2 regions of the Streptomyces sp. NPDC047028 genome follow, and region 2 is predicted to be linked to the other one. Evidence: riboswitches for the same ligand, from Rfam matches in the RefSeq annotation. Region 2 holds a riboswitch; the other holds the start of a gene.

Region 1 (5,204 bases), 210 kb from region 2:
TCCTCGTCGTGCGCGGCGCCCGCCACGTCGTCGGTTTCGTACGGTGCCATGTGTGCCCTACCTCCGTCGTCGGCGGCGGCTGTCGTCACGCTGGTCCCCCTGAGCCGCCATTCTCACCCGAATCGGTGAGGAGTGGTGATTTCCGTGGTTTCCATCTCACCAAATCGGCCGTGAGGAAGCGTCAGACCTCGGAGCCAACTCGTGTACGACTGCGGTATGACATGCCGGGGCGGCATCTCCCCCGACCCGTAGGGGTCGTACGGGAGACACCGCGGGTGCGGGTCGGACACGGCGGGACCGTGCACGGCGGACCGTGTACCGCGGGACCGCGGCTGCCTACGCCGAAGGGGCGGACGGGCGTTCAGGCGTCCGGCCGTTCAGCCCGCGCGGTGCACCACGGCGTCGCACAGTTCGAGCAGCGCGGCCTTGGAGTCGCACTCGGGCAGCGGCGCGAGCGCGGAGCGCGCCTCCTCCGCGTAGCGGACGGTGTCGCGGCGGGCCTGCTCCAGCGCGGGGTGCGCGCGCAGCGCGGCGAGCGCCTCGGCGTGCCGGGCGTCGTCGCTGAGGTCGGAGTCGAGCAGCGCGCACAGCGCGACGTCCTCGGCCAGCCCGAGCCGGGCAGCCCGCTCGCGCAGCCGGAGCACGGGCAGGGTCGGGATGCCCTCGCGCAGGTCGGTGCCGGGGGTCTTGCCGGACTCGTGGGAGTCGGAGGCGATGTCCAGGACGTCGTCGGCGAGCTGGAAGGCGACGCCGAGCCGTTCGCCGTACTGGGTGAGGACGTCGACGACCGTCTCGTCGGCGCCGGACATCATCGCGCCGAACCGGCACGAGACGGCCACCAGCGAGCCGGTCTTGCCGCCCAGCACGTCCAGGTAGTGCTCGACGTGGTCGCGGCCGTCCGTGGGGCCGGCGGTCTCCAGGATCTGCCCGGTCACCAGCCGTTCGAACGCGAGGGCCTGCACCCGGACCGCCTCCGGCCCGAGGTCGGCGAGGATCTGGGAGGCGCGAGCGAAGAGGAAGTCGCCGGTCAGCACGGCGACGGAGTTGCCCCAGCGGGTGTTGGCGCTGGCCACACCGCGTCGTACGGCGGCCTCGTCCATCACGTCGTCGTGGTACAGCGTCGCCAGGTGGGTCAGCTCCACGACGACGGCGGACGGGACGACGCCGGGTGCGTAGGGGTCGCCGAACTGTGCCGCGAGCATCACCAGGAGCGGCCGGAACCGCTTCCCGCCGGCCCGGACGAGGTGCTGCGCGGCCTCCGTGATGAACGGGACCTCGCTCTTGGTGGCCTCGAGCAAGCCTTCCTCGACAGCCGCCAATCCGGCCTGGACATCGGCTTCCAGAGCCTGGTCCCGCACGCTCAGCCCGAACGGCCCGACGACGGTCACGAGGGGTCTCCTGTCTGCTGGTGTCTGCTGGCGATTACACGGTTTGTCGATAGGTCGCTGCCATCACTCAAGTCAGCGTATCCGGTCAGCTTTCGATCACCGCTAGCGCCCACCGCTACAGGCCGGGCCGTACCGGACCACTCCCGGCAGGCCCGCGATCGGATGACAGAAACGGACATTTATCGACTTAACGGATTCCGCGAGATTTGCACAAAAGCACGCATCCCCGAGAACCACGGACACGGATGGCGGCATTCCGGGACGAGCAAATCCCCCATGTCTGATTTTGCATAATTTGCCATTTCGTGAATTGGGTCACGCGAGCCCCGTACCGCCCCATGGCGCACCTCCTCCACATCCCCCCTTGCGTCACCGGCTAGTTGAGGATTGGCGGCTGCAAAGGATCAAGTACTCGAAACGGTACAGACCAAGGTCAACTGACGCGTTGTGTGAATCCGGTACTTGTTCCCGACATGTGCTCTCGCATACGTTCCCGGCCGTCGGACGGACGCCGAATCCTGCCACCGCCCGACACCACCCATCGACGAACTCATTTCGTGTGGCAGGAGCGGGGGACCCAGGTAAGTCGCCGGACCGGACGGCAGTCGTCGTACCGGAACGGCTTGGGGTGAAGTCGTGCCGCCGTCCGCGCGGCGCGACCGGGCACCTCCCCGCCCGAACCCGACAGCTCACCTCGCAGGCGACGGAGAGGAACATCCCCATGTCTGCTGCCGCCCAGCACCGCCGCCCCCGCACCCGCCGCCTCGTCCGCACCCTCGCCGTCGCCGGCACCGGCGCCGCCGTCCTCGCGCTTCCCCTCATCGGCGCCACCAGCGCCTCCGCGGCCACCGCCACCTCCGCGACGCCCTCCACCACCCTCGCCGGCTACCCGAACAACCTCGACGGCTGGATCCGCGAGTCCCTGGCGATCATGGCCGAGCGGCACATCCCGGGCACCTACGACGGCATCTACCGCAACGTGATGCGCGAGTCCTCCGGCAACCCCGCCGCCATCAACCTCTGGGACTCCAACGCGGTCGCCGGCACCCCGTCCAAGGGCCTGCTCCAGGTGATCGACCCGACGTTCACCGCCTACCACGTGCCCGGCACCTCCTTCGACCCCTACGACCCGGTCGCGAACATCACCGCCGCCTGCAACTACGCGGCCGCGCGCTACGGCTCCATCGACAACGTGTTCGGCGCGTACTGAGGCCGGCGATCCCAGGCCTGGACTCGTCAGAGGCTCGGGAACAGTCTTTCGAGGACGACGGCGATGCCGTCGTCCTCGTTCGACGAGGTGACCTCGTCGGCGACCGCCTTCAGCTCCGGATGGGCGTTCGCCATGGCGACACCGTGCCCGGCCCACTCGAACATCGGGATGTCGTTGGGCATGTCCCCGAAGGCGACCGCCCGCTCGGCCGCCAGGCCCAGGTGAGCGGCGGCCAGCGCGAGACCCGCCGCCTTGGTGACCCCGCGCGGCTGGAGCTCCACGGTCCCGGGGCCCGACATGGTGACCGTGGCCAGCGAATCGACCACACCGCGCGCGATGGTCGCCAACTCGTCGTCCGACAGGGTGTGGTGGCGCAGCAGCACCTTGCTGATCGGCGCGCGCCACAGGTCGTCGCGCCGGCCGACCCGCACGGCCGGCAGCGTGGGGTGCGGCATCCGGTACCCCGGCTCGATCAGCGTGAGCCCGTCCACGCCGTCCTGGTCGACGGCCGCGTACACCTGGCCCACCTCGGCCTCGATCTTGCCGAGCGCGGTCTCCGCCAGCTCCCGGTCCAGGCGGACCGACCACAGCAGACGGCCGGCGCCGACGTCGTACACCTGCGCGCCCTGTCCGCACACCGCGAGCCCCGTGCAGCCCAGCTCCTTGAGGAGCGGCCGCACTCTGGGCGCCGGGCGGCCGGTGACCACCAGGTGCCGTGCCCCGGCGCGCGCCACCCGCGCGAGCGCGGCGCGCGACCGTTCGGAGACGGTGTCGTCACCGCGCAGCAGCGTTCCGTCCAGGTCGGTGGCGACGAGTGAATATGCGGGGGAGGCGGCCATGATCAGAGAATACGGACATCGCGCCCCACCCACTCACCCTGTCTTTTCGCTCAGTTGTGTGCCCGCTGCCCCCAAGTGGTGCCCACGGGCCCCGTGATGGCGCGCACGGGACCGGAGGCGTGCGGGACGCGGGGGGGCGGGAGTTGCGACGGACCGGCGCAAGGGTTGCGGGGCGCATCCCCCGGCGGCGGCCCACGGGGGGGCGTCCTTCGGCGACGGTCCACGGGGGGCGTCCTCCGGCGGCGGTCCGCCGGGCGCGCTCCGCCGCGGCCTTTCGCCGGGGACGGTCCGGCGGCGGCCCTCAGCCGTGTGCCGCCGACAGGTGTTTCGTCAGCCGTGGGGAGGCGAACTCCGTGCCGCAGACGAACCGCATCACCGGCCCGAACGAGGCCGCCGCCGGAAGGCCGGTGAAGTACAGGCCGGGCACGGAGGAGACGTAGCCGGCTCCGAGCCTGGGCGCGCCCCGGCTCACCGCGAGCCGCGTGCGGAGCTCGGGACCGAGGAAGTCCATCGCCGCGATGTCCACGCGGTAACCGGTGGCCGCGATGACGTGGTCGGCGGTCAGCCGCTCGCTGCGGCCACCGTGCGTGCGGACGGTGAGCACGGGACTGCCGTCCGGCGCCTCCGCGCCCGCCACCCGGGCTACGTCCGTGACGTGCACGGTGCCCTCGAAGCGCTCGCGCAGCCACCAGGCGCCGAGCGGGCCGAGGACCCGGCGGACCAGATAGTGCCGGGTCTGCTCCGGGAGGAAACGGTAGGGGTCGGCGTAGTAGCTGAGTGCCCACAGGGACCACGCGCGGCCGAACGGCGACTCGGGGCGGAGCCTCGGCTGGTTCCACGGCGGCGCCCCGAAGGCGACCCGGCCGCGTCCGCGCGCCACCACCCGCACCCGGGCCCCCGCCTCCGCCGCCAGCGCCGCCGTCTCCAGCGCGGACTGACCGGCGCCGATGACGATCAGGTCCTTGCCGGCGAAGCGGCTCAGGTCGTGGTGCTGGGAGCTGTGGGAGAGCGGGGCGGTCGGGGCGGGCCCGTCGGGCGCGGCCCCCGCCAGCTCCGCCGGCAGGTGTTCCAGCCCCGACAGGCCGGTGGCGACCACCACCGCGCGGGCGGTGAACAACTCCCCCGAGTCCAGTTTCAGTTCGAAGGCGCCGCTCTTGTCCCGGTCCACGGAGACGACCCGCACCCGCTCCAGGCCGGGCACCAGCTTCTCCTGGAACCACTCGCCGTAGCCGATGAACGTGTCCGCCGGGATGATGTCCTCGTCGGTCACCAGGCGTCGGATGCCGGCGGCGTCACAGTAGTCGCCCAGGGTGTGGCCGGGCTGCGGGCAGTCGAAGCTGGAGGCGACCGGGGTCGACTTCAGGAGCATGCCCTCGGGCATATGGGCGCGCCAGCTGACCATGGTGTCGCCGAAGACGCGGACGGGGATGCCGCGCGCCCTCAGGTGGGCGGCGGTGGACAGGCCGAACGGCCCGGCCCCGATGACTGCAACCGGTCGGATCACGAAGTCCCTCCCCAGGAACGCGGTGCGCCACCTTCGTGGCCTTGCCTACTTCGCGGTGGTGCCTGTGACGTGCCTACTTCGCTGTGGTGTGGCCGCCGCGGCGGTTGGTCCGCCACAGCTGGTAGAGGTGCTTCGCGCCCGGACGCACGAAGCGGGCGAGCATCGTGAGGAACGGCAGCGGATCGTCACCCGCGAACCAGGCCAGCTCCGTCCCGCTCGCACGCGCCGGCGCGTGCGGCGTCGTATAGCCGCTGCGGCGGTAG
Region 2 (5,204 bases):
TCGTCCCCGGGATGCTGCACGGCGCTCTGACCATGCTGGTCACCGGCGTGGCCCTGATCGGCCTCAACCAGGCCGAAGACCACCACGTCAACGCCGTCAAGATGGGCGTGAAGCTGGCCGTGCTGATCGTGATCCTCGGGCTGGTCTACGTCAAGCGCGACGAGGAACGGATCGACAAGGGCCTGTTCGCCCTCGTCGGCGGGCTGACCATGGCGAACATCTTCATCGCGGTGCTGTGGTCGTGACCTCGACGTGGTGACCCGGAGGTGGTGACCCGGAGCGCTCCCTGAGCGTTCCGGGCGTCGTCAGCGTTCCCTCCTGATCCCCTCGCGGGCCGCGAACACCGCGCCGGTGGCGACCACGAGCCAGGCCGCCGCCGCCACCCACACCAGCACCCGGCCCAGATCTTTCAGCCACGGGATGCCGACGGCGGACGAGGCCGACAGAGTCGCCGCCGCCGTCATCCCCAGCGGGAACACCGTCGACCACCGCCGCATGTCGTAGTGGAACCGAGGCCAGACCACCTCGCAGACGATCAGGACGAGCCACGCGGCCAGGACGATGGCGAGCAGCACGACCGTCACGGTCCGCAGGACATCGCGGTCGTCGTTGTTCCACAGATACAGGCGCGCGCTGTCGGCGACCAGCAGCTTCGCCCCGGCCAGCGCGGAGATGGCGAGCGCCCCGGCCGAGATCCAGTGGTCCCCGGCGCCCTGCGCCAACTGCCGGGGGTCGAAGTGGGTCAGGGCCAGCGCGTAGAGGGCCAGGCCCAGCCAGAAGAACACCAGGCCCACGCGCGCGAGCCACGCCGCCGTCTCCGCCGCCGCCATCGTGGCGGACAGGACGGCGAGCCCCTCGGTGGCCACGCAGCACAGGAACACCGCGCCCGGCATGCGCCGCCCCCAGTGCCGTACGACGAGCACGAGCAGCACGGGCCAGAGCAGCGCCGCCAGGGCCAGCAGCGCGTTGGAGAGGTCCGGCCAGCCGAGCGCCGCGAACCGGGACCCCAGCACCGTCGTCGCCGCCACGGCCGTCAGAGCGCCCGGCGTCTCCGCCTCGGCCACCCAGCGCCGGCGCTCCCGGAGCAGCCGTAGGACGAAGTCGGCGGCCAGGGCCACCCAGCCGACGCAGGCCATGGCGAGCACGACGAGCGACAGCGTCTCGCGGCCCGTCAGGTGCAGCGCCACCGACAGGATGCCGGTCGCCATCACGGCGGCCCCGGCGGCGGGCGGCCGCGACGCCCACCAGACGAGCAGGGCGGAAAGAGCGGGCATGCGCCGATGCTAGGGAGCGGCGCGAGCCGTGGGCGCGGGGCACGCGCGCGTGGCGGCCGAAAAGTCCGGCGCGGCCGGGAAAAGGAACGGTACGGCGCCGTAGCCGCGTCCGTCAGGCCGGTCGGACCACGCTGTGGATCATGGATTCGCCGCCGTGGTGGACCGACTCCTCGCGGACGTACGTGCCGGGTTTGGGGGCGTGGATCATCATTCCGTCGCCCAGCCAGAGGCCCACGTGGCCGGCGTCGCCGTGGAAGAAGACCAGGTCACCGGGGCGGGCTTCGGCCAGGGTGACGGTCCTGCCCGCGTGGACCTGGTCGCGGGTGGCGCGGGGCAGCGCGACTCCGGCGGCCTTCCAGGCGGCCTGGGTGAGGCCGGAGCAGTCGTACGAGCCCGGCCCCGACGCACCCCACACGCACGGCTTGCCGATCTGCGCGCGGGCGAAGGCGAGCGCCTTCTCGGCCTTGGTGACACGCGACCCGCCCGACCCGGCCCATCCCCCCGGCCCAAGAGAGCCACCCGACTCGACGACCCCGGGCAACCCGCCGGACGCCGACTGCACCGACCCGGGCAACCCGTCGGCCGCGGCCACCCCGGGCGACCCTGCCGACTCGACGACCCCGGGCAACCCGCCGGACTCCACCGGCCCCGACATTCCACTCGGTGTCGTCGTGTCGGGCTGTGGGGTCGGCGCCGGGCCGGGGTCCTGCCAGTGCGTTCGTTGCGGTGTCGGCTTGGACGGCCGGTCAGGGGTGTCCTGCCAGCCGTGACGTTCGGCTGCCGCCGGCCGCACCGCCCCCTGTTCGGTCAGTCGGATCAGCATCCCGCGCGCGGTGGCGAGCTTGTGCTGGACGGCGGACTTGGCGGTCCGGAGGTCGTTCTGCGACGTGGCCGGCGAGTCGGCCGCGGGGGTGGCGTCCAGCCGCCTCCGGACGGTCGCGGAGGCTCCGGCGGGCGAAACCTGGTCCGCGCGGGGCTTGTTGAGGCGGCCCGAGCGCCGGGCCACCTCCTCGCGCAGCGCGTCGAGGCTGCTGCGCTGCCGGCCGTCACGCTCCCTGGCCGCGTTGTACTTCGGCGCGTCGTACGTCCCGGCGTACTTCTCGGCGTATTTCTCCGCTTGCCTCTCCGCGTACTTCTCGGTCGCCGACTCGGCGTGCCGGTACAGGTCGTCGACCTTCTTCTCGATCTCCTCCCGGCTCGGCCTGCCGTCGTCGGAGGCGGCGGGCGCGGCGTCGGCCGTCTGGGACAGCACGGCCACGGAGGTGAGCGCGGCGGTGGCGAGTGCGGGGGTGCGGAGACCTGCTCCGCGCGCCCCCGCGGGGCGCGGCTTGCGGTGCGACGCCAAGGGTGGCGACTCCTTCCAATGTGCCGCCTACCGGGTTAGCTGTCGGGTTCGGGCGGATGGTTCGGAAGGCTGCCCTACGGCCCTGGCCCGGACGGGACAGGGCGATTCACCCCAGGATCGGTGGGTCCCCGGCTCCGGGCCCCGCTGCACGGGGGCTGCCGGACTCGGCGGGGGCCGCCCGGACCGGCGAGGTTCACCGGAAGGGGTCGTGCGGCCCGAACGCAACCTAGCCAACTCGTGTGACTTCTGTGAAGGTCGATGCGTGATATGTCCGATACATTTTCGTTACCTCGAAGGATGAACGCGCTTGCCCCGCGCGGCGGTCACACACCGTCCAGCAGGCACTTTCGCAGCGTGAGGGAATGGACGGCCCGCGAGGCGGGTAGATCAACTCTTCGGGAATCCGGCCATGTTCCCGGGTCGGCGACCGGCTGTCAGTGGGGCGCCCTAGACTCGGAGAGCGATGAGCAGCCTCTTTGACGACAGCTTCCTGGCGGCCCTCCAGCCCCCCCGCGGGCGCGAGGAGGAACCCCCGCCACCGCCCGAGGACGATCACGCTCCGGAGCCGCTTCCGGGCGATCTGTTCGGCGGGGAGTTCGACGTACCCCCGGACCGGGACACGTACTACCGCGACGGCGCCCCGCGCCCCGCCATCGACACCGCCGCGCTGCTGGAGGGGCTGAACGACAACCAGCGCGCCGCGGTCGTGCACGCCGGCTCGCCCCTGCTCATCGTCGCCGGCGCCGGCTCCGGTAAGACCCGTGTGCTCACCCACCGCATCGCGCACCTGCTCGCCGAGCGGCACGTGCACCCGGGCCAGATCCTCGCGATCACCTTCACCAACAAGGCCGCCGGCGAGATGAAGGAGCGCGTCGAGCACCTCGTGGGTCCCCGCGCGAACGCGATGTGGGTGATGACCTTCCACAGCGCGTGCGTGCGCATCCTGCGCCGGGAGTCGAAGAAGCTCGGCTTCACTTCCTCGTTCTCGATCTACGACGCCGCCGACAGCAAGCGCCTGATGGCCCTGGTCTGCCGTGACCTGGACCTCGATCCCAAGCGCTTCCCGCCCAAGTCCTTCAGCGCCAAGATCAGCAACCTGAAGAACGAGCTGATCGACGAGGAGGACTTCGCCGCCCAGGCCACCGACGGCTTCGAGAAGACCCTCGCCCAGGCGTACGCCCTGTACCAGTCGCGGCTGCGCGAGGCCAACGCGCTCGACTTCGACGACCTGATCATGACCACGGTCAACCTGCTGCGCGCCTTCCCGGACGTCGCCGAGCACTACCGCCGCCGCTTCCGGCACGTCCTGGTGGACGAGTACCAGGACACCAACCACGCGCAGTACGCGCTCGTGCGGGAACTGGTCGGCACCGGCGCGCACGACGAGGACGTACCGCCCGGACCGGACGACCTCCCGCCCGCCGAGCTCTGCGTGGTGGGCGACGCCGACCAGTCGATCTACGCCTTCCGCGGCGCGACCATCCGCAACATCCTCCAGTTCGAGGAGGACTACCCGGACGCGACGACGATCCTGCTGGAGCAGAACTACCGCTCCACGCAGACCATCCTCTCCGCCGCCAACGCGGTCATCGAGCGCAACGAGTCCCGCCGCCCGAAGAACCTGTGGACCAACGCCGGCACGGGCGCGCGGATCACCGGCTACGTCGCCGACACCGAGCACGACGAGGCGCAGTTCGTCGCCGAGGAGATAGACCGCCTCACCGACGCGGGCGACGCGCGCGCGGGAGACGTCGCCGTCTTCTACCGCACCAACGCCCAGTCCCGTGTCTTCGAGGAGATCTTCATCCGCGTCGGCCTGCCCTACAAGGTCGTCGGCGGCGTCCGCTTCTACGAGCGCAAGGAGGTCCGGGACGTCCTGGCCTACCTGCGGGTCCTCGCCAACCCCGAGGACTCGGTGCCCCTGCGCCGCATCCTGAACGTGCCCAAGCGGGGCATCGGCGACCGCGCCGAGGCGATGATCGACGCCCTCGCCCAGCGCGAGAAGATCAGCTTCCCGCAGGCGCTGAAGCGGGTCGACGAGGCGTACGGCATGGCCGCGCGCTCCGCCAACGCGGTCAAGCGGTTCAACACCCTGATGGAAGACCTGCGCACGATCGTCGAGTCCGGTGCCGGACCGGCGACCGTCCTGGAAGCCATACTGGAACGCACCGGCTACCTGGCCGAGTTGCAGAACTCCACCGACCCCCAGGACGAGACCCGCATCGAGAACCTCCAGGAACTCGCGGCCGTCGCCCTGGAGTTCGAGCAGGAGCGCGGCGAGGACGAGCAGGGCACCCTCTCCGACTTCCTGGAACAGGTCGCCCTGGTCGCCGACTCCGACCAGATCCCCGACGAGGAGGACGGCGACGGCGTCATCACGCTGATGACCCTGCACACCGCCAAGGGCCTGGAGTTCCCCGTGGTGTTCCTGACCGGCATGGAGGACGGCGTCTTCCCGCACATGCGCGCCCTCGGCCAGGCCAAGGAACTGGAGGAGGAGCGGCGCCTGGCGTACGTCGGCATCACGCGCGCGCGGGAGCGGCTGTACCTGACGCGGTCGGCGATGCGCAGCGCCTGGGGACAGC

Evidence for each region. Region 2 has a riboswitch for cyclic di-AMP ahead of ABZ854_RS01530 (C40 family peptidase). Riboswitches for the same ligand answer to the same signal wherever they lie in the genome.
Region 1: linked by a shared signal. The riboswitch ahead of ABZ854_RS00580 (transglycosylase SLT domain-containing protein) and the one ahead of ABZ854_RS01530 (C40 family peptidase) in region 2 are both predicted to bind cyclic di-AMP.

Annotation. Positions count from the first base shown of each region.
Region 1 is NZ_JBEYVS010000001.1:114,872-120,075, reverse strand. It holds gene ABZ854_RS00590 (sigma-E factor regulatory protein RseB domain-containing protein) at 1-50, opposite strand, end outside; gene ABZ854_RS00585 (polyprenyl synthetase family protein) at 378-1,388, opposite strand; cyclic di-AMP (ydaO/yuaA leader) riboswitch at 1,921-2,104, shown strand; gene ABZ854_RS00580 (transglycosylase SLT domain-containing protein) at 2,110-2,598, shown strand; gene ABZ854_RS00575 (Cof-type HAD-IIB family hydrolase) at 2,625-3,437, opposite strand; gene ABZ854_RS00570 (FAD-dependent oxidoreductase) at 3,739-4,941, opposite strand; gene ABZ854_RS00565 (ATP-grasp domain-containing protein) at 5,015-5,204, opposite strand, start outside.
Region 2 is NZ_JBEYVS010000001.1:322,625-327,828, forward strand. It holds gene ABZ854_RS01520 (hypothetical protein) at 1-245, shown strand, start outside; gene ABZ854_RS01525 (tellurite resistance/C4-dicarboxylate transporter family protein) at 306-1,274, opposite strand; gene ABZ854_RS01530 (C40 family peptidase) at 1,387-2,619, opposite strand; cyclic di-AMP (ydaO/yuaA leader) riboswitch at 2,627-2,799, opposite strand; gene pcrA (DNA helicase PcrA) at 3,083-5,204, shown strand, end outside.